Regions from separate parts of the Ancylobacter polymorphus genome, predicted to be linked through region 1. Evidence: predicted binding sites of a transcription regulator. Region 1 holds the regulator's gene; each other region holds the start of a gene.
What was found. Region 1 encodes LexA, which represses DNA repair genes until DNA is damaged. Its sites were predicted from a motif close to TGTTCNNNNTGTGTTCNG; they were not measured.

Region 1 (7,424 bases):
GTTCTTTCTCGCCCGGGCGCTGCTGGCGCTGGTGCCGGAATTCGCGCTTTACCGGCCGATCAAGGCCTGGGCGGCGCTGCCGGCCATGGCCTCGGCGAGCTTTTACCTTTTGCTGTCCGGCGCCGAGGTGCCGACCCAGCGCGCCTATGTGATGACGCTGCTGGTGCTTGCCGGAATTGTGCTCGGGCGCCCGGCACTCACCCTGCGCACGCTGGCGCTGGCGGCGCTGGCGCTGCTGGCGCTCTCGCCTCGGGCGGTGCTCGATCCCGGCGCGCAGATGTCGTTCGCCGCGACGCTGGGCCTGGTCGCCGCCTATGAGCGCTTCGGCTATCTCCTCACCGCCGTTCCCGCGCGGACAGGCCGCTGGCTGGGCGTGCCGGCGCGCCATATCGCGGCGCTGGTGCTGGCCTCGCTGGCGGCGGGGCTGGCGACGGCGCCTTACGCGGCCTATCACTTCCAGAGACTGGCACCGCTCAGCCTGCTGGCCAATCTCGGCGCCGCGCCGGTGGTGTCGTTCATCGTCATGCCGGCCGGCCTCGCCGGGGCGGTTCTGATTCCGTTCGGCTGGGATGATCCGGCGTGGCGGCTGATGGGCTGGGGCCTCGCCCGGATGCGCGATATTTCCGATCTCGTCGCTGCGCTGCCCGGCGCGGATCGCGGCGTGCCGGCGATGCCGGTGGCGAGCCTGGTGCTGATCAGCCTCGGGCTGGTCGTGCTCTGCCTCGCCCGCACCCGCCTTGTGCTGCTGGCGCCGGTGCTGGCCACCGCCGGCCTCGCCGTCGCGGCCACGGCGCCGCGCCCTGACCTCTATGTCGATACGGAGGCGCGAACCGTCGCGGTGCGGGGGAGGGATGGCGCGCTCGCCGTGATGGGCGATCGCGACAGCGGCGTGGGCGGGCGCTTTGCGGTGGAGCAATGGTTGAGCGCGGATGGCGCGCGGTCACGCTTCGGCGCGAAGGATCTTACGGCCGCCGCCGCCTGCGATCCGCTCGGCTGTACCCTCGCTCTGCCGGACGGGCGATTGGTCGCCCTGTCGCGCGACCGGGATTCGCTGGAGGATGATTGCCGTCTCGCGGCTGTGCTGGTGACGCCCTTCGCGCCGCCGCTGGACTGCGCGGCGACGGTGATCTACCGCGATCCGCGAATTTCTGTGGGCGGTGTCTCCGCCACGCTTCAGCCGGATGGACGTCTCACCCTCGCCTTTGCCCGCCGCGGGCCGGGCACACGGCCGTGGGAGCCGAAAACCCAGTCGCCGCCAACACCTGCAAGTGAACCCGCCTCCGCCGCTGGCGCATCGCGGCAAGGGGCGCCATCCAGCTCACCCGCCGATCCCTCGGCGATCGGCGCCGACCCCGCTGCTGCCGGACCGCTCGCCACCGATGACGAGGCACCACCGGCCGCCGACGCCGCTCAATAGCGCCGGAAAAGCCCCACAAGCTTGCCCTGGATGCGAACCCGGTCAGGGCCAAAAATCCGCGTCTCATAGGCGGGGTTGGCGGCTTCCAGCGCCACCGAGGCGCCCTTGCGGCGCAGGCGCTTGAGGGTCGCTTCCTCATCGTCGATCAGCGCGACGACAATCTCGCCGGTGCTGGCGGCGTCGCATTTACGGATCAGCGCCAGGTCGCCGTCGAGAATGCCGGCCTCGATCATCGAATCACCGCGCACTTCGAGCGCGAAATGCTCCCCGCCCGACAGCATTTCCGGCGGCATGCTGATGGTGTGGTCGCGCGACTGGATGGCGGAAATCGGCGTGCCGGCGGCGATGCGGCCCATGACCGGGATCGGCACCACGCGCCGCTCCGAATCGTCGTCGGAGGGCGGGCGAACCTTGCCGAGATTTCCCTCGATCACATTGGGCGAGAAGGGACGGGCCGGCTTCGGCGGCTGAGCGTCTTCCGGCAGGCGCACCACCTCCAGCGCCCGCGCGCGGTTTGGCAGGCGGCGGATGAAGCCGCGCTCTTCCAGCGCCGTGATCAGCCGGTGGATGCCGGACTTCGACCGCAGGTCCAGCGCCTCCTTCATCTCCTCGAAGGAAGGGGGCACGCCGTCCTTCTGGAGGCGTTCATTGATGAACAGAAGCAGCTCATGCTGTTTGCGGGTGAGCATCAAGACAACCCCGTCTGCCGGACGGCGCCGGAACGAAACAAATCACGAACAAAGACTAGCCGTTCTTATTGTGTTCCACAATGGGTAAAGAGAGGTTAAATACCTCCGGCACGGCCATCGGCGCGCATCGGCGTGTCCCGTCCCGTTGTCACAGCGTCTGGGCGTATTGCTCATAGGCGTCGTGGACGATGGCGATGTGGTCGCGCATCGCGCCGGCCGCGCCGTCGCGGTCGCCGCGCAGAATGGCCGTCGTCACCCGGTCGTGCTCGGCATGCGAGAGCGCGAGGCGGCCGAGCGCGCGGAACTGCGCGCGGCGGAACGGGGACAGGCGCCGGCGCGTGCCGAGCGTCAGTTCGATCAGATAGTCGTTGTGGCTGCCGGCATAGACCGAGGTGTGGAACAGTTCATTGGCCTCGCGATAGGCGGCGAAATCCCCCAGCCGCATGAGTTCGCCCATCTCGGCATGCAATTGTTCCAGCTGCCGTCGCTCGGGCGGTGTCATCTTGAGCGCGCACAGGCCGGCGCAGAGCGCTTCCAGCTCGGCCATCACCTCGAACATGTTCTGCAGCCGCGCGACGCTCGGGCGTGCCACCACGGCGCCGCGATGCGGGCGGGCGTCGACCAGGCCGGAGGCGACGAGTTCGCGCAGCGCCTCCCGCACGGGGGTGCGCGACACGCCGAAGCGGGCGGCGAGCGCGGTCTCGTCGAGCGCCGAACCGGGAGGCAGCGTGCCGCGGGTGATTTCGTCGGCAAGCTGCATGCGCAACTCTTCCGCGCGCGTCGTGCGCCCCGGCCGGCCCGGCGCCGGTCGGGAGGGGGAGGTGGGCCGATCGAGCGGCAGGCGGACAGGCAGCACCGACATGAGCGAACACAGAACCGACGGGCGCGCCCGAATGCCGGGCGGCCATCCCATGTGTAGCCGCCGCGCCGGGCTTCACCAAGGGCTCAGAGAGGGTCGTCGATCACGCTGACATGGGCAGCCACCACTTTCCACCCTTCCGGCGTGCGCATCCAGGTCTGCATCTGCCGGCCGACCCGCCCCGGCGCGGTCTCCCGCCGGAACAGGGTGGAGGCCACCGCCATGTCGCGGCCATAGGTGGTGATCACCGTGCCGTCGAGTGTCCGTTCCAGCCCGGCCGGCGAGCGGGCGGCGCGGAAGGCGCGGATCGCCGCGATGCCATAGAGATTCTCGCCCCCGCCATAGCGCAGGGTGCGGGCATCATCCCAGAACAGCGCGTCGAGTTCGGCGACATCGTTGGCCACCAGCGCCCGCTCATAGCGCTCGAAGGCGGCGCGGACTTCGGCCACCACCTCGGGAAGATCGATGTCCATGCGCAGCCCCTCCTTCGCCAGCCAAGCGTTGAGAACACAGGCGTGGCGGGGCGGCGTCAATCCTCCAGGCGCAGAATCTCGCAGGGTTCCCCGGCCATGGCCGCCGGCGCGTGGGGCCGGCGGACCAGCAGCACATCGGCGCGGGCGAGGTTGCGCAGCATGGAACTGTCCTGCACCGGCAGCGGCCGCACCAGCGGCACACCTTCCGCATGGCCGACGATTTCGGCTCGCTGGAAATCCATGCGCTGCTCGTTTGCCTTCACGTCCCCGGCCAGCCGGGCCGGCTCCAGCGCGGGATGGGGCGGCACCGCCAGCCCCTGCAGCGCCTTGATCAGCGGCACGAGGAACAGCAGCGCGCAGACATGGGCGGAAACCGGGTTGCCCGGCAGCCCCAGAACCTGCGTGCGCGTCGCGCCGGAACGGCCGAACATCAGCGGCTTGCCCGGCCGCAGCGCGATCTTGTGCACGGCGAGGTCGACCCCCTGCGCCGTGAGCGCCGGGGCGATGAGGTCGTGGTCCCCCACAGAGGCGCCGCCCGTCGTCACCAGCACGTCGAAGCCGCCATCGAGCGCGGCCCGCACGCCGGTCTCGGTCGCGTCCATGCGGTCGGGGAGGATGCCGAGGTCGATCACCTCCGCCCCGGCGCCACGGGCGAGGGCGGCGACGGAGTAGATATTGGAGACGATCACCTGATGCACCCCCGCGCCTGTACCCGGCCGCACCAGCTCGTCGCCGGTGGAGAGCAGCGCGACACGGGGGCGGCGCGCCACGGATACCATGTCGACATCGCCGGCGGCGACAAGGGCGAGGTCGCGCGCACGCAGGCGGTGGCCGGCCGGCAGCAGCGTCTCGCCCGCGGCGAAGTCGCCACCGGCGCGACGGATGTGGCGGCCGGCGGTCGCGGCTTCCGTCACCGTGACGCTGTCGCCCGCACGGCGCGTGTCTTCCTGGATGACGATGGCGTCGGCGCCCTGCGGCAGGACGGCGCCGGTGAAGATGCGCACCGTGGTGCCCGGCAGCACCGCGCCGGCAAAGGGGCGGCCGGCGGCGGATTCGCCGATGACGGTGAGCGTTGCCCCGGTGTCGGTGGCATCCTGCGCCCGCAGCGCGTAGCCATCCATGGCGGAAACATCGGCACCCGGCGTCGTGCGGCGGGCGATCACCGGCGCGGCCAGCACCCGGCCGGCGGCGGCGTCCAGCGACACGGTCTCGGCGCCGAGCGGCCCGGCGGTGGAGAGCAGGAGGGCCAGCGCCTCCTCGACCGGCATCAGCGCCATGGTTCTCTCCTCAGTCGGCCTGCCAGTGGCCGGAACGCCCGCCGGCCTTTTCCAGCAGGCGGACATTTTCGATCCGCATGCCCCGGTCCACCGCCTTGGCCATGTCGTAAATGGTGAGGCCGGCGACGGTGACGGCGGTCAGCGCTTCCATCTCCACTCCGGTCTGGCCGGCGGTGCGCACGGTGGCGCGGATGACGAGACCGGGCAAAGCGCGGGCAGGCTCGATCTCCACCGCGACCTTGGACAGCAGCAGCGCGTGGCAGAGCGGGATCAGCTCATGCGTGCGCTTGGCCGCCATGATGCCGGCGAGCCGCGCCGTGCCGATCACGTCGCCCTTCTTGGCGTTGCCGGAGAGGATGAGCTCGAGCGTTTCCGCCTGCATCGTCACTTGGCCCTCCGCCACCGCCACGCGGTCGGTCACCGCTTTGTCGGCGACATCGACCATATGAGCGGCGCCGGCGGCGTCGAGATGGGTCAGGCGGGGCGTGTCGCTCATCGCTCAGCCGGCCGCGCGCGCGGGCAGGGCGGGGGCGAGCAGGGCGCGCGTCGCCGCCGCCACATCCGCCTGCCGCATCAGGCTTTCGCCGACAAGGATGGTGCTGATGTTCACCTGCGCCAGCCGGGCGATATCGTCCGGCGTGAAGATGCCGCTCTCGCCGACGATGATGCGCTCCGCCGGGATGCGCGGGGCGAGGCGCTCGGAGGTTTCCAGCGTCACCTCGAAGGTGCGCAGGTTGCGGTTGTTGATGCCGACCAGCTTCGCCGGCAGCCTCAAGGCCCGGTCGAGCTCGGCGTCGTCATGCACCTCGACCAGCGCGTCCATGCCGAGGCCGTGGGCGGTCTCCACGAGGTCGAGTGCCAGCGCGTCGTCGACCGAGGCCATGATGACGAGAATGCAGTCCGCGCCCCAGCTGCGCGCCTCGTACACCTGATAGGTGTCGTAAAGGAAATCCTTGCGCAGCGCCGGCAGCGCGCAGGCGGCGCGGGCGGCGACGAGGAATTGCGGTGCGCCCTGGAAGGAGGGGCCGTCGGTCAGCACGGACAGGCACGCCGCGCCGCCGGCCTCATAGGCCTTCGCCAGCGCGGGCGGGTCGAAATCGGCGCGGATCAGTCCCTTGGACGGGCTGGCCTTCTTGATCTCGGCGATCAGCGCGGTGGTGCCGGCGGCGATCTTCGCCTCGATCGCCCGCAGGAAGCCACGCGCCGGCGGCTGCGCCTCGGCGCTCGCGCGAACCTGCGCGAGCGGCCGCTCACGCTTGGCGGTGGCGATCTCCTCGCGCTTATAGGCGCCGATCTTTTCCAGAATGTCGGCCATGGCGCGCTCCTATTCCGCCGCCGCCAGCGCCGAGGTGGCGATCAGCCGGTCGAGCGCCGCGGCGGCATGGCCGCCCGTGAGGCTGGCGCGGGCCAGCTCCAGCCCGGAACCGAGATCGTCCGCCTTGCCGGCGACGACCAGCGCGGCGGCGGCATTGAGCAGCGAGACATCGGCATAGGCGCTGGGCTCGCCCGCCAGCACGGCGCGCAGCGCCAGCGCATTGGCGGCGCCGTCGCCGCCCTTTAGCGCCTCCGGCGTCGCCCGGGCAAGGCCGAACTCTTCCGGCGTAATCTCGAAGCTGCGGATGCTGCCATCCTTCAGCTCGGCCACCTGGGTCGGGCCTGTCGTGGTGATTTCGTCGAGCCCGTCGGAGCCATGCACCACCCAGGCATGGGTGGACCCCAGCGTACGCAGCACTTCGGCGAGCGGCTCGACCCAGGTGCGGGCGAACACGCCGACCATCTGACGGGTCACGCCAGCGGGATTCGAAAGCGGGCCGATGAGGTTGAAGATGGTACGCGTGCCCATCTCCACCCGCGTCGGGCCGACATGCTTCATCGCCGGGTGATGGGCCGGGGCGAACATGAATCCGATACCGGCGTCGCGGATGCAGGTGGCGATCTGCTGCGGCGTCAGGTCGATCTTCACCCCCAGCGCCATCAGCACATCCGCCGCGCCGGATTTGGAGGACAGCGCGCGGTTGCCGTGCTTGGCCACCGGCACGCCCGCCCCGGCGACGATGAAGGAGGCGCAGGTGGAGATGTTGTAGGAGCCGGAGGCATCGCCCCCGGTGCCGACCACGTCCACCGCCTCCGCCGGCGCGTCCACCCGCAGCATCTTGGAGCGCATGGTGGTGACGGCGCCGGCAATCTCCTCGATCGCCTCGCCGCGCACCCGCAGCGCCATGAGAATGGCGCCGATCTGGGAGGGCGTCGCCTCGCCCGACATCATCACGTCGAAGGCGGCGGCGGCTTCCGCGCGCGTCAGCGTGGTGCCGGTCGCCAGCTTGCCGATAATGGGCTTGAGATTGTCCATCTGGCTCTGCGTCCCCGCCTGTTGTGCCGCGCTCACGCCGCCCGCTCCCGGCCGGGGCCGGCATTCCAGGCGCGCGCGAGATCGAGGAAATTCTTGAGAATGGTGCGGCCGTGTTCGGAGGCGATGCTCTCCGGGTGGAATTGCACGCCATGCACGGGCAGCGTGGTGTGCGACAGGCCCATGATGAGGCCGTCATCGGTCTCGGCCGTCACCGCCAGCGTGTCGGGCAGCGTGTCGCGCTTCACCACCAGCGAGTGGTAGCGCGTCGCCTTGAGCGGCCCGTTGATGCCATGGAACACGCCGTCATTGCGGTGGTGGATTTCCGACAGCTTGCCATGGATCGGTTGCGGCGCCCGCAC
Region 2 (7,424 bases), 1.9 Mb from region 1:
CGGCGCGATGGACCCGATCGTACCGGAAGAGAACGCTGCCCGCCTCGCCGGCCAGCTGCGCGCGGCGGGGGCGGCGCTCGACCACCGCACCCTCCCGGCCGGGCACGGGCTCTCCCAGGCGGACCTGACGCTTGCCCGCGACTTTCTGCGGGCTCCGGCGCGAACGGCTGCCTGACGGCCCCACATCCGGCGGAACCGGATGCCTCCCGGCGCATTGCTGCCACGGCACGGGTGTTTCACACTCGTGCCGTGGCACTACCGTCCGGGAGGTGAGGATGCGTTGGGAGGATTTCCGCCGGAGCGGCAATGTCGAGGACCGGCGCGGCGGCGGCTTTGGTGGCGGCGGCGGCATGGGCCGGGGAGGCCTTGGCATTGGCGGGCTGATCATTGTCGGCCTCATCGCCTGGGCCACCGGCATCAACCCGGCCGTGCTGATCGGCGGCGCTGAAATCCTGCTCGGCGACGGCAGCCCGTCCAGCCAGACTTCCCCGCAGCGCCAGAGCGCGCCCCCGCGCAACCTCAGCGCCGAGGACCAGAAGCTCGGCGATTTCGCCGCCGTGGTGCTCGCACAGACCGAGGATGTGTGGAAACCGATCTTCAAGGGCGAGGGGGCGACCTATCGCGAGCCTGGCATGGTGCTGTTCACTGGCGCCACCCGTTCGGCCTGTGGCGCGGCGGATGCCGCCGTCGGCCCGTTCTACTGCCCGCGCGACCAGAAGGTCTATCTCGACACCTCCTTCTTCAAGGACCTCAAGCGGCGCTTCAACGCCCCGGGTGACTTCGCCGCCGCCTATGTCATTGCCCATGAGGTCGGCCATCATGTCGAGAACCAGATCGGCCTTCTTGAAAAAGTGCAGGCCCGCCAGCGTCAGGTCTCTCGCTCGGAGGCCAATGCACTGTCCGTCCGGGTCGAACTGATGGCCGATTGTCTCGCCGGCGTGTGGGCGCACCACGCCGATGCGCAGTGGCGCATTCTCGAAGACGGCGATATCGAAGAGGCGATGAACGCCGCCGCCGCCATTGGCGACGACCGGCTGCAGAAGCAGGCGCAGGGCTATGTCGTGCCCGACAGCTTCACCCATGGCACCTCCGCCCAGAGGGTGAAATGGTTCCGGCAGGGTCTCGCCAAGGGCTCGCTGGCGCAGTGCAACACCTTCAAGGGTTCGATCTGAGAGAGACGATGACCGATCAGACGCCGTTCGTGCCGCTTGCCATCGCGGTGCTCACCATTTCCGACACCCGCATGCTGGCCGAGGACCGCTCCGGCAACACTCTCGCCGAGCGGGCGGAGACGGCCGGTCACCGCCTCGCCGACCGTGCCATCGTGCCAGACGATGTGGAGACGATCCGCGCGAAAGTGGCGGGCTGGATCGCCGATCCCGCCATCGATGTCGTCATCACCACCGGCGGCACCGGCTTTACCGGCCGCGACGTGACGCCGGAAGCGCTGGAGCCACTGTTCGAGAAACGGATGGAAGGTTTCTCGACCGTGTTCCACATGGTCTCCTTCGGCAAGATCGGCACCTCGACCCTGCAGAGCCGCGCCACCGCCGGCGTCGCCAACTCCACCTATGTGTTCTGCCTGCCTGGGTCCCCGGGCGCCTGCCGAGACGGATGGGACGAGATTCTGGTCCACCAGCTCGACATCCGGCACAAGCCCTGCAATTTCGTCGAGATTCTCCCGCGTCTCGATGAACATTTGAAGCGCGGCAAGCTGCGCGCCCCAACCGGTCCGACGGGATGAGCTTTCAGCCTTCTTCCGGCAGCAGGATCTGCGAGCGCAGCAGCACCAGCCGCTTGCGGCCCACCCGGGAAAGCAGACGGCGATTGGCGTTGGGTCCCGGCGTGTGCCCGCCGAGCGTCTCGTAGAGACGGCGGTGCAGCAGCAGGCCCTGTTCCGGGCGTGGCCGCCCGGTGAGCGCGTGACGCAGCATTGCCGCCGCCTCCCTCACCCGTGGCGAGATGCCGAAACCGTCCAGCGCCAGCCGGAAGGTCGCCGCCCGGCGTTCGGCGGCGCCGGTGCGCTCGATCTGGTCGGTGAAGTTTCGCACCTCACGCGCCCAGCCTTCCTGCAACAGGCCGCTCGGTTCGAGGAATAGCAGCCAGGAGGCCCGCGCCGCCGCCGCGCCCTGGCGCAGCCTTGCGCCGGTGTCGGCCGGGCCGGCGAGATATTCGCAGCCGGCGGCGTCGGCGATTTCCGCCACATCCGGCGCATTGCCCGAATCGACCAGCAGCACCTCCCGCACCAGCCCGGCGGCAGCGCCGGGCACCAGCGAGGAAAGGGTGGGAATCAGCCGCTTGGCGCCCGCACTTGTGGGAATGACGACCGAGATCACGCCGTGGCCACCCTTGAAGGATCCGGGTCTGGGAACGGCCGGGGAGGCGCCCCGAGCCTGAGGGAAAGAGCTTTTCCTGCCTAACCCACGCTTCGGCGCCCGTACAGTCCGGCCGTCGCAATTCGGTCAATGTTCTTGATATGTTCTCAATGCTGGCGTAAAGAACAGTCTCCGCGAGAGGCCCCGACATGCAAAGCTCCGTCTCCGATCGCTCTTCTGCCCCGACCGCACCGCCGGCCGCCCCGCGCCATCTGGGGCGCTTGGCGCAGCAGCGTCGCGATGCTCGCGCGCAGGAGCGGGCGGAGGCGGCGCGCGACCTCACCGGCCTGTCCGACATGGACGCCGTGGCGCCCCCGCCTATGCCGGACTGGCTGGTGGAGGGTGAGCGTCGGCGCGGGCGGGGGGCGCTCTCCAATCCGGCCGGGCGCTTTGAGCCGCACAGCCGTGAGCGCTTCGACGATGGCTGGCAGGAACTGGACGACCTGCCGGCCTTCCGCACCAGCGTGACGGTGGAGAAGCCGCGCACCATCATCAACCGCAACGACTCGCCCGATGTCGGGTTCGACCGCTCGATCAACCCTTATCGCGGCTGCGAGCATGGCTGCGTCTATTGTTTCGCGCGGCCGACCCACGCCTATCAGGGCCTGTCCGCCGGGCTGGATTTCGAAACCAAGCTGTTCGCCAAGCCCGACGCGCCGGAGCTGTTGGCCAAGGAGTTGTCGAAGCCCGGCTACGAGCCGCGTACCATCGCGCTCGGCATCAACACCGATGGCTATCAGCCAATCGAGCGCGAGTGGCGGTTGACCCGCCGTATTCTCGAAGTGCTGCGCGATTTCGGCCATCCCGTCGGTATCGTCACCAAATCGGCGCTGGTGGTGCGCGACCTCGATATTCTGGGGCCAATGGCGGAGAAGGGGCTGGCGAAGGTGGCGCTGTCCATCACCACGCTCGACCCCAAGCTGGCGCGGCTGATGGAACCGCGCGCGGCGACGCCCTCACGGCGTCTGGACACGCTGCGCCGGCTTTCCGACGCCGGCGTGCCGACCGCCGTGCTGGTGGCGCCGGTGATACCCGCCGTCACCGATGCCGAGATGGAGCGCATTCTCGATGCGGCGGCGGCGGCCGGCGCGTCGGAAGCCGGCTATGTCATGCTGCGCGTGCCGCTGGAAATCCGCGACCTGTTCCGCGAATGGCTGCTCACCCATTTCCCTGACCGCTACCGCCATGTGCTGTCGCTGTTGAAGGAACTGCATGGCGGGCGGGAATATGATTCCACCTTCGGCCAGCGCATGACCGGCACCGGTCCCTATGCCTGGACGCTAGCCCGCCGCTTTGAGATCGCGGTGGAGAGGCTGGGGCTGAACCGGCGCTCGACGCGGCTTTCCACCCGCCATTTCACCCGCCCGCCGCAGAAAGGTGAGCAATTGTCACTGTTCGGAGAAGGCGCATGAGCGGGAACATGGGGATGAATCCGGACGGGAGGGGCGCGCCTGCGGCGGACGACGGTGCTCCGGTGTCCGAGCCGAAAGGCACGGCGCGCGTCATGCCGCCACTGCAGCTCTCGCTGGTGACGTTGGGCGTCGCGGATCTGAAGCGCGCGGTCACCTTCTATGAGGCGCTGGGCCTTGTGCGACGCGTGAAGGAAGCCACCGGAGCGGCCTTTTTCGATGCCGGCGGCGTGGTGCTTTCGCTCTATCCGCGCGTGGAACTCGCTGCCGATGCCGGCGTGGTCGCAGGCCGCCCGGGTGCGTTCGGCGGCATCGCGCTCGCCTGCAACCGGGCGAGCCGATCGGAAGTGGACACGACGCTGATTCGCGCCGTGGCCGCGGGCGGGCGGCCGCTGCGTCCGGCGCAGCCGACCTTTTGGGGCGGCTATTCCGGCTATGTCGCCGACCCCGACGGTCACCCCTGGGAGATCGCCCACAATCCCGGCTTTCCCTTCGATGCTTCCGGCCGCATCGTTCTGCCGGACTGAGCCGGCAGCGCGCGCATGTCGGGTCCGCATCGACGGCGCGGCCGGCGCGTCGATCCGGCGGCACCGAGCCGGGAGAGGCCGGGCGGGCTACAGCCCGTGAGGTTCAGTTGCCGCCGAGCAGCGGGGCGAGTTCCTTGTCGAGCTGCTCCGGGCTCATCGCGCCCGACACCTTCTTGCCGTTGATGAAGAAGGTCGGGGTCGAGTCGATACCGAGTTCGGCGCCGCGCTTGGCAACCTCGTCGATCTGGCCGGCCAGCTTGGTGTCGTTGAGGCAGGCGTTGAACTGCTCTTCCGTCATGCCGCTCTGCTTGGCGATGGCAAGCAGGGCCTGCGCCGGATTGTTCGAGAACGCCCAGTTCTTCTGGGTCTCGAACAGCGTGTCGGTCATCGGGTAATATTTGCCCTCGCCGCCGCAGCGCGCCAGCATGAAAGCCGCCTTGGCGACGATGTCGAGCGGGAATTCGCGCAGGATGAACCGCACCTTGCCGGTGTCGATATATTTCTCCTTGAGCACCGGATAGGTCGTCTCATGGAAATGCGCGCAGTGACCGCAGGTCATCGAGGCATATTCGACGATGGTCACCGGCGCGTCGGCCTTGCCCAGCACCTGGTCGGGTAGTGCCCCGGGCGCCATCAGCTTGGCCGTGTCGACCGTCTGCGCCTCCGCGCGCCCGATCAGGCTTCCGGCGAGCGTACCGAAGGCGGCAAGGGAGAGGGCGAGGGTGCCAACACCTTCGAGGAAGCGACGGCGGTCGATCATTGTCGGTCTCCAGAAGCAGCCGGACATGTCCACCGGCCTGAATGTCTGTGCGTAGGCCCGCGCCTTGCGCCCTTCTTCTAGCGCGTACAGCCAGGGCGGCGTCATGGCAACGGGGGGCTGCCGGCGCACGCCTCACCGCTGCGTGAAGCCTCGCCCCTTGCCCCGCTTCTCCCGGGTCACCAGCGCGCCGAGCCGGGCGAGGGCGGTGGCGAGCGCGTCGTCCTCGAAGGAACCGGCGGTCGCGGCGATTCGCTGCCGGGCGGCGCCGCATTCGGCCGCGTCCGGCTCCTGGAAGCGGAAGCGCGGCCGCGGACGCGGCACCGGGCCCTGCTTCAGCGCCAGCCGGCCGATGCAGCGCCAGCCAAAATAGCGGTTGACCCGGTCGATGACGACCGGCGCGTCGTGCTGCAATTCGATGGCGAAGCCGCCCTCCACGCGCACATGCAGCACGCCGGGTTCACCGCTGTCCGGTCGTGATGGCCAGGCGAGCTTAATCGGCACCGCCCGTGCCGCCAGCGCGTCGCCGACAATATCGGCCCAGCGGGTGACGATTTCCACCGAGGCGAGGCCACGCCGGCGGCAGCATTCGGCAATGGCGCCGTCAATCAGGTCGGCAAGCGGGCGGGTGTGGGAACGCGGGGCCATCTCAACTCGTGTCTTGCCCGGCGCGGTCGAAGCGGCCACGGTGCGGGCGTTGTGCCTGAGGATCGCATGCAAGCCGTCGCCAATCCAGCCGCCCCCGCCGCCGCATCCGCCGCTGCCCTTGCCGCTCCCGATCCCGGCGCGCTGCTCGCCTGGTATGACCGGCATCGTCGGCGCCTCCCTTGGCGCGCGGCGCCGGGAAGGCGGCAGGACCCCTATCGGGTTTTTCTCTCCGAGATCATGCTGCAGCAGACCACCGTCGTGACGGTCGCGCCATACTACGAGAACTTCCTGCGCCGCTGGCCAACGGTCGCCGCGCTGGCGGCGGCGCCGCTGGAGGAGGTGCTCTCCGCCTGGGCGGGGCTTGGCTATTATGCCCGCGCGCGCAATCTTCATGCCTGCGCCAGAGCGGTGGTCGAGCACCATGGCGGCCAGTTCCCGTCAGAGGAGGCGGCGCTCCTCGCCCTGCCGGGCATTGGTCCCTACACAGCGGCGGCGATTGCCGCCATTGCCTTCGAGCGCCGCGCCGCGCCGGTCGACGGAAATTGGGAGCGGGTGGTGTCCCGCCTCTTCGCGGTGGAAGAGGCGCTGCCCAAGGCGCGCCCCCGGCTGCGCGCGCTGGCGCTCACCCTGTTGCCAGCCGCGCGCTACGGCGATTTCGCCCAGGCCATGATGGATCTCGGCGCCACGATCTGTACGCCGCGCAAGCCGGCCTGCGCGCTTTGTCCGTGGCAGGGCCCCTGTTCCGCCCACGCCGGCGGGGCGCCGGAGCGTTATCCCGTGAAAGCTGCCAAGTCCGCGCGGCCGACCCGCCAGGGCGTGGCCTTCCTCGCCGTGCGGGCGGATGGCGCTGTGCTGGTGCGCTCGCGGCCGCCGAAAGGCCTGCTGGGCGGTATGAGCGAGGTGCCGTCGACGCCCTGGGAGCCCGGCGGCGTCATCCATCCCGCGGCGCATGCTCCGGTCGAGGCGTCCTGGACGGCGCTCAACGCTACCGTCACCCATGTGTTCAGCCATTTCGCGCTGGAACTGCAGGTCTGGCGGGCGGAACTGCCGGCGAGCCAGCCCGCGCCGGCGGGCCATCGCTGGGTCGTGCCGCAGGGTTTCGAGGCCGAGGCGTTTCCGTCGGTCATGCGCAAGGTTCTGGCCCATGCGTCTCCCGCCCCCGCGCGCAAGGATTACGTCTGTGTGAATGAACCTTTGCGCTCCCGGATCGTTGTTCCTGCAAGCCGCACGAGCGGATCAAAACAGGAGATGACGACCATGGGTAGCACGATGGACAAGGCCAAGGGCATGGGCAACGAGGCCATGGGCAACATCAAGCAGGGTGTTGGCAAGGCCACCGGCTCCGAGCGTCTTCAGGCCGAAGGCAAGGTGCAGGAACTCAAGGGCGAAGCCCAGCAGGCCAAGGGCGAGATCAAGGAATCGGTGAAGAAGGCCGGCGATCTCTGAGCCGCACAGCTTTAATGGCAAGGCCGCCCGGATGGGCGGCCTTTTTGCTTGTCCAGAATGGAAAGTCGGGCCTACTCCGCCGCCATTGCCATTTCCGAGCGGACGACCGCGCGCAGCGAATCGATGGGGCGCAGCCCTTCGCGGGTGGCGATGTGCCAATAGGTCCAGCCATTGCAGGCCTCGATTCCCTGAGCAATCGCACCGGCACGGTGGATGGAGCCGATCTGCCCCAGCCCCGGCGCCGTCTCCAGCGACAGCGTGC
Region 3 (7,424 bases), 580 kb from region 1:
AAGCCTGGCGGCGCCGCGCCGAAGCCAGTTTCTGCTGAGCCGCCCCCGGCACCCAATGCGCCGGAAGCGGTGCCCCCGCCCTCCGAGGCCAAGCCTTCTGCGTCAAAGCCCGCGCCATCCAAACCGGCCCCGGAAGCCGCCGCGCCGGAGACGCCGCGCCCCGGCGCGATCGATCTCGAAGCCTTCGCCGCCAATCTGGCGCGGATGATGGAGGAAGGTGGGCGGGCCATGGCCGCCTATCTGCGCCCGCGCGAGGAAGGGCGCATTCGCGACGATGTGGCGGAAGAACTGACCGAGGTCGCCAAGACCATCGGCAATGTCGCGGAATACTGGCTTGCCGATCCGCAGCGCACGGTGGAGGCGCAGTCGCGGCTCATCGGCGGCTATCTCGACCTGTGGACCACGGCGCTGAAGCGGCTCGGCGGCGAGAAGACCCGGCCGGTGGTGGAGCCAGCCACCCGCGATTCGCGCTTCGCCGACCCGGAGTGGAACTCGAATCCGTTCTTTGATGCGCTCAAGCAGGCCTATCTCCTCACCGCCAACTGGGCGGCGGACATGGTCGAGGAAGCCGAGATCGACGCCCGCACCAAGCACAAGGCGGAGTTCTATGTGCGCCAGATCGCCGGCGCGGTCTCACCCTCCAATTTCGTGCTGACCAATCCGGAACTGCTGCGCACCACCCTCGCCTCGAATGGCGAGAACCTCGTGCGCGGCATGAAGATGCTGGCCGAGGACATCGAGGCCGGCGGCGGCGACCTGAAGATCCGCCAGACCGACGATTCCAAGTTCCGGGTGGGCGAGAATCTCGCGGTCACGCCCGGCAAGGTGATTTTCCAGAACGAGCTGATGCAGCTCATCCAGTACGCGCCACAGACCGAAAGCGTGCTGGCGACGCCGGTGGTGATCATCCCGCCCTGGATCAACAAGTTCTACGTGCTCGACCTGACGGCGGAGAAATCCTTCGTACGCTGGGCGGTGGAAAGCGGGCTCACCGTGTTCATGGTGTCCTGGGTCAATCCCGGCCCGGAACTCGCCGCCAAGGGCTTCGAGGACTATATGAAGGACGGTGTGCTCACCGCCTTCGACGTCGCGAAGAAGGCGACAGGCGCCAAGGACTTCCACGCGGTGGGTTATTGCGTCGGCGGCACCATGCTGGCGATGACGCTGGCCTGGCTGGCGGCCTCCGGCCAGAAGCCGGGCCTTGCCAGCGCCACCTTCCTCACCACGCAGGTCGACTTCACCTATGCCGGCGACCTCAAAGTGTTCATCGACGAGGAGCAGGTCGCCAGCCTCGAACGCAAGATGCTGGAAGCGGGGGTGATGGAAGGCAGCAAGATGGCCAATGCCTTCAACATGCTGCGCGCCAATGATCTCATCTGGCCCTATGTGGTGAACAATTATCTCAAGGGTCAGGCGCCGTTCCCGTTCGACATTCTCTACTGGAATTCGGATTCGACCCGGCTGCCGGCCGCCAACCATTCCTTCTATCTGCGCAACTGCTATCTCGACAACAAGCTGGCGCAGGGTCGGCTGATGCTCGCTGGCAAGACGCTCGACCTCACTGCGATCGACGTGCCGATGTACAGTGTGGCGACGCGCGAGGACCACATCGCCCCCGCCGCCTCGGTGTTTCTCGGCCTGCAGAAATACCGCACCCCCGGCCGCTTCGTGCTGGCCGGCTCCGGCCATATCGCCGGCGTCATCAACCCGCCGGCACGCGGCAAGTACCAGTACTGGACCGGCGGACCGGCGGCGGGGACGCTGGAGGACTGGATCGCCAAGGCCGAAGTGCACCCTGGCTCCTGGTGGCCGGACTGGCGCGGCTGGATCGAGGAACGCAGCAGCGCCCGCGTGCCCGCCAGCACCCGCATCCCGGGCGAGGGTCCCTATAAGGCGATCGAGGACGCACCGGGGAGCTATGTGAAGGTGCGGTCATGATGCAAGCGACGTGGTGACCGGTATTCGGCCGGTCATCCCTGTCTGGGAACCCAACCGTCCGGTCTCCGTCGCGCCGCCCGGCTGAACGCGGGGCCGGCCCTCGCCCGCCGCTTACGGGAACAGCGCGATCTGCTCCAGGCCCAGCGTCTCGGGATAGCCGAGAACGAGGTTCATGTTCTGCACCGCCTGACCGGACGCGCCCTTCACCAGATTGTCTGTCGTGGAGATCACGATCACCCGGTCCGGCGCGCGGTCCTTCACCACGCCGATAAAGGCCATGTTCGAGCCCTTGACGAAGCGCGACTGCGGCACCTGGCCGAGCGGCAGCACATGCACGAAGGGCTCGTTCTTGTAGAAATCCGCCAGCACGCGGTGCACGCCCTCCGCCCCGACGCCGGCGCCGGTCTTGAGGTAGATGGTGGCATAGATGCCGCGCGTCATCGGCACGAGGTGCGGGGTGAAGCTCGGCGCCACGCTGCGGCCGGCGGCCTTGGAGAATTCCTGGTCCAATTCGGCCATGTGGCGGTGGCTGCCGACGCCATAGGCGTGCATGCCCTCCGTCACCTCGGTGAACAGCAGGTTCTCCTTCGCCGAACGGCCCGCCCCGGTGACCCCACTCTTGGCGTCGATGACGATGTGCTCGGGCTCGATGGCGCCGGCCTCGATGAGCGGCACCACGGGGAGGATGGCGGTCGTGGTGTAGCAACCGGGATTGGCGACCAGCCGCGCCTTGCGGATGTCGTCGCGATAGAGCTCGACGACGCCGTAGACGGCCTCCTGCTGCAGCTCCAGCGCCTGGTGCGGATGGCCGTACCAGCGCTCATAAGCGCCATCGTCGCGCAGCCGGAAATCGGCGGAGAGATCGACCACTTTCACATGCGGCGCGGTCTCGAACACGTTCTTGATGACAAGCTGCGTGGTGCCGTGCGGCAGGGCGCAGAAGACGAGATCAACGTCCTTCCACGCCACCTGTTCGATGGTGATGAGGTCCGGCAGCTTGAACGGCGCGAATTGCGGGAACACATCCGCCACCGCCTGCCCCGCCTTGCGGTCGGCGGTCAGCGCGACGATCTCGACGCGGGGATGGCGCAGCAGCAGGCGCAGCAGTTCCGAGCCGGTGTAGCCCGAGGCCCCGAGGATGGCGATCCGCGCCTTGCTGTCCGTCATGGTGGCGACCCTTCCTGCTGGCGCGCCCGCCGTGACGAGCCGGGGACGCACATGGAGCTGCGCCCTTACACCTTTCGCATGTCCGACGAAAGACAAGAGCGGCCCCGGCGGACGCATGGCGGCTGCGCGCGCCGGGCGGGAACCGGATGGAGCCGCCGCCGCTTCTCCTCCGGCCTCTTCACGCATAGCCGGAGCCCCCGCCATGAACGATCCCCTCGCCTGGTTTGAGACCGGGCTCGCCATGACGCGGCTGGGCATGGACATGCAGGTGGTGATCACCGAGCGGCTCACCCGCCTCGCGCGCGGCGACGCCGCCGCCGGCGTCGAGGCGATACGGATGGTCACGGAGAAGACGCTGGCGCTGGGCGAGGTCAATGCCCGGCTGTGGAAGGCCGCGGCGGCCGGCCGGCTGGGTACGGTCGGGCCGGAGATCGTCGCGCTGTACGGCGCCAAGGTGCGCGCCAATCGCAAGCGGCTGAAGCGCTGAGCCGCCGGCGCGCATGGCGCCCATGTTCACGGAGCGTTCCGGTTTCGCGCTGGCGCTGTCATAGTGCTAAGGAAACCGAATCGGTTCCTGACCCTGACGAGACCGCCCGCGCCCATGTCGAATTCTGACGACCTCTTCGCCGCTGTTCCCGCCCCGCGTCCGCGTGCGAGCGCACGCCCCGCCGCGCCGCGCGAGGGCACGCCGGGTGAGGCCGGCTACACCGCCGCCGATATCGAGGTGCTGGAAGGGCTGGAGCCGGTGCGGCGCCGGCCGGGCATGTATATTGGCGGCACGGACGAGAAGGCGCTGCACCACCTCTTCGCCGAAGTGGTCGACAATTCGATGGACGAGGCCGTGGCCGGCCATGCCAGCTTCATCGAGGTGGAACTGACCGAGGACGGCTTCCTCACCGTCACCGACAATGGCCGCGGCATCCCGATCGAGGAACACCCGAAATATCCCGGCAAGTCGGCGCTGGAGGTCATCCTCACCACGCTGCACGCGGGCGGCAAGTTCGACAGCAAGGTCTACGAGACCTCCGGCGGCTTGCACGGCGTCGGCGTCTCCGTGGTCAACGCGCTGTCGGACGTCCTGGTGGTGGAGGTCGCGCGCGGGCAGACGCTGTACCGCCAGACCTATTCGCGCGGTGTGCCGCAGGGCGCTATCCAGGAAGTCGGGCGCATCCTCAACCGGCGCGGCACGCGGGTGAGCTTCCATCCCGACGCGCAGATCTTCGGCGAGAATGCCCGCTTCAAGCCGGCCCGCGTGTTCAAGATGGCCCGCTCCAAGGCCTATCTGTTCGGTGGGGTGGAGATCCGCTGGAGCTGCGACGCCTCGCTCGTCGCCGGCACCGACATCCCGGAGAAGGCGGTGTTCCGCTTCCCCGGCGGCCTGCGCGACTATCTCGCCGCCGATATCGAGGGCCACACGCTGGTCCACCCCGACATCTTCTCCGGCAAGACCCAGCGCCCGGGTGGCCATGGCTCGGCCGAGTGGGCGGTGGCCTGGCTGGGCGATGCCGATGGCAGCATCTCCTCCTATTGCAACACCATCCCGACCGCCGAGGGCGGCACGCATGAGACCGGCCTGCGCGCCGTGCTGCTCAAGGGCCTGCGCGACCATGCCGAGCGCACCGGCGCCGCCAAGCGCGCCGCCATCGTCACCGCCGACGACGTGATGGCCGGCTGCGCCGCCATGCTCTCGGTGTTCGTGCGTGAGCCGGAATTCCAGGGCCAGACCAAGGAGAAGCTGGCCACCGCCGAGGCCACCCGCATCGTCGAGGCGGCGCTGCGCGACCCGTTCGACCATTGGCTCGGCGGCAACCCGGCACAGGCCAACCGCCTGCTCGACTGGGTGGTGGAGCGCGCCGAGGAAAGGCTGCGCCGCCGGCAGGAAAAGGAAATCTCCCGCAAGACCGCGGTGCGCAAGCTGCGTCTGCCGGGCAAGCTGGCGGACTGCTCCAACAATTCGGCGGCGGGGTCCGAGCTTTTCATCGTCGAAGGCGATTCGGCCGGCGGCTCGGCCAAGCAGGCGCGCGAACGCCAGACCCAGGCGGTGCTGCCGCTGCGCGGCAAGATCCTCAACGTCGCCAGCGCCGGGCGCGACAAGCTGGCGGCGAACCAGCAACTCGGCGACCTCGTGCAGGCGCTGGGCGCCGGCACCGGTGCGCAGTATCGCGAGGAAGATCTGCGCTATGAGCGGGTCATCATCATGACCGACGCCGATGTCGACGGCGCGCATATCGCCTCGCTGCTCGTCACCTTCTTCTACCGGCAGATGCCGAAGCTGATCGAGAACGGCCATCTCTTCCTTGCGGTGCCGCCGCTCTACCGCATCAGCCAGGGTGCCAAGACGCTCTATGCCCGCGACGAGGCGCATCGCGACGAATTGCTGCGCACGGAGTTTTCCGGGCGCGGCAAGGTCGAGATCGGCCGCTTCAAGGGCCTTGGCGAAATGATGCCGGCGCAGCTGAAGGAAACCACCATGAGCCGCAAGACGCGCACGCTGCTGCGCGTCACCGTGGAAGAAGCCGAACGCGCGGCCACCGCCGACATCGTCGAGCGGCTGATGGGCAACAAGCCGGAAAGCCGCTTCACCTTCATCTCCGAGCGCGCCGCCTTCGCCAGCGAGGAACTGCTGGATATCTGAGCGGAGCGGGCTCTAGCGTCGGTCAAAAGCGAGCCGCGCGGCGAGACCGAGAAAAATCAGGCCCGTGAGACGCTGAAAGCCACGGGCGAGGTGCTCGCGCGTCCGCAGCCAGCCACTGAGCCGGCCGGCGAAGCCGCCGACCAGAGCGTTCACCACCGTGCCGCCAGCATTGAACACCGTGCCCAGCAGCAGGAATTGGAGAAAGCCCGATCCGCGCGTGGGATCGACGAATTGCGGCAGGAAGGCGAGGATGAACACCGCCACCTTCGGGTTTAGCACATTCACCAGCACCGCCTCGCGAAAGGCGCGCCAGGGCGTGTGCCGGCGGCCCAGCCCCGGTTCCAGCACCAGACCCGGGCTGCGCAGCGCCTGCACCGCCAGCCAGACGAGATAGGCGACACCGGCCCAGCGCAGCAGCTCGAACGCGCCGGGATGCGCGGCAAGCAGCGCCGCAAGGCCAAGCGCGGCGGCGAACACATGGATGAAGCCGCCGGCGGCAATGCCGAAGCTGGCGGCGATGCCGGCGCGGGGGCCGGACTTCATCCCCTGGCCGAGGCAGAACAGCATGTCGTTGCCGGGGGTGAGGTTCAGCGCCAGCGCCGCCGGCACGAAGAGCAGCAGCGTTTCCAGCGAAACCGGCATGGCGCTCACCCCTCCGCCGCCTCGGGACGCGGATCGACGGCAACGATGTCCATGACCCCGCCCGGCAGCGTCACCTCGTCGCCGATCCATTTGCCGGTCAGCGCGCGGGCGACCGGCGACACCCAGCCGATGCGGCCCTGCGCCGGATCGGCTTCATCTTCGCCAACAATGCGAAAGGTGCGGCGACCGCCCTTTTCATCCTCCAGCGTCACCGCCATGCCGAAGGTGATGGCTTCACCCTCCTGGGGCGGGTCCACCGGCTCGGCATTGGCACGGCGCGCCGACCAATAGCGTAGTTCCCGCGAGGCGGCGGCGACGGCGTCGCGCTCGCCCTTGGCGCCGGCGGCAGACAGCGCCTCGCGCTGGCGGGCGATTTCGGCGTCGATCTGTGCGAGGCCCCGGCGGGTGACGAGGTTGCGATTCGGGCTGACGGGCCGTTCGGGCAGCGTATCCGCGCCGCTGTCTTCTTTCACGAAAGCGCGGCTCATCGCGCGACCTGCCTTCCCCTGCGGGGCCGCGCCGGGCCGGACCATGCCGAAAAGCCCTTGACAGCGGCCGAATACGTTGACTTTCCGAGCGTTATGCCTATGGTGCAACGCGTCGTCATACCATATCCGACTGAGGCGCTCCGCGCGACGACGATGCAACCATCCCCGGTTACGGCTCGGGGGTTCGGTGTGCGGTGCGCAGCCGCAGAATTGATCCAGATGCCTTTTAACGAACTGGGCCTGAGCGACAAGGTGCTCGCGGCCGTTGCCGATACCGGCTACACCGAGCCGACGCCGATCCAGGCGCAGGCCATTCCGCATGTGCTCGCGCGCCGCGACGTGCTGGGCCTCGCGCAGACGGGCACCGGCAAGACCGCCGCCTTCACCCTGCCGATGCTGACATTGCTGGAGCAGGGGCGCGCCCGGGCCCGCATGCCCCGCACGCTGATCCTCGAACCCACGCGCGAACTCGCGGCACAGGTCGAAGAGAACTTCACGCGCTACGGCAAGAACCACAAGCTGAACGTTGCCCTGCTGATCGGCGGCGTCTCCTT

Region 2: K9D25_RS03565 (glycosyl transferase) is a predicted target of LexA. The motif match lies at 2,467-2,484, and genes of this name have one in related genera.
Region 3: parE (DNA topoisomerase IV subunit B) is a predicted target of LexA. The motif match lies at 3,616-3,633, and genes of this name have one in related genera.

The regions. Positions count from the first base shown of each region.
Region 1 covers NZ_CP083239.1:3,190,719-3,198,142, forward strand. Annotated here, with positions in the region: gene K9D25_RS15045 (ComEC/Rec2 family competence protein) at 1-1,417, shown strand, start outside; gene lexA (transcriptional repressor LexA) at 1,411-2,106, opposite strand; gene K9D25_RS15055 (GntR family transcriptional regulator) at 2,255-2,968, opposite strand; gene hpxZ (oxalurate catabolism protein HpxZ) at 3,052-3,438, opposite strand; gene K9D25_RS15065 (molybdopterin molybdotransferase MoeA) at 3,495-4,715, opposite strand; gene moaC (cyclic pyranopterin monophosphate synthase MoaC) at 4,726-5,211, opposite strand; gene trpC (indole-3-glycerol phosphate synthase TrpC) at 5,215-6,030, opposite strand; gene trpD (anthranilate phosphoribosyltransferase) at 6,040-7,065, opposite strand; gene K9D25_RS15085 (anthranilate synthase component II) at 7,098-7,424, opposite strand, start outside.
Region 2 covers NZ_CP083239.1:740,375-747,798, reverse strand. Annotated here, with positions in the region: gene K9D25_RS03580 (alpha/beta hydrolase) at 1-175, shown strand, start outside; gene ypfJ (KPN_02809 family neutral zinc metallopeptidase) at 276-1,172, shown strand; gene moaB (molybdenum cofactor biosynthesis protein B) at 1,181-1,744, shown strand; gene K9D25_RS03565 (glycosyl transferase) at 1,749-2,336, opposite strand; gene K9D25_RS03560 (PA0069 family radical SAM protein) at 2,672-3,787, shown strand; gene K9D25_RS03555 (VOC family protein) at 3,880-4,311, shown strand; gene K9D25_RS03550 (DsbA family protein) at 4,415-5,071, opposite strand; gene K9D25_RS03545 (DUF721 domain-containing protein) at 5,204-5,716, opposite strand; partial or broken gene mutY (A/G-specific adenine glycosylase) at 5,783-6,871, shown strand; gene K9D25_RS25035 (CsbD family protein) at 6,965-7,162, shown strand; gene K9D25_RS03530 (site-specific DNA-methyltransferase) at 7,234-7,424, opposite strand, start outside.
Region 3 covers NZ_CP083239.1:3,768,833-3,776,256, forward strand. Annotated here, with positions in the region: gene phaC (class I poly(R)-hydroxyalkanoic acid synthase) at 1-1,938, shown strand, start outside; gene argC (N-acetyl-gamma-glutamyl-phosphate reductase) at 2,050-3,105, opposite strand; gene K9D25_RS18105 (hypothetical protein) at 3,308-3,592, shown strand; gene parE (DNA topoisomerase IV subunit B) at 3,707-5,740, shown strand; gene K9D25_RS18115 (LysE family translocator) at 5,753-6,382, opposite strand; gene K9D25_RS18120 (GreA/GreB family elongation factor) at 6,388-6,870, opposite strand; gene K9D25_RS18125 (DEAD/DEAH box helicase) at 7,090-7,424, shown strand, end outside.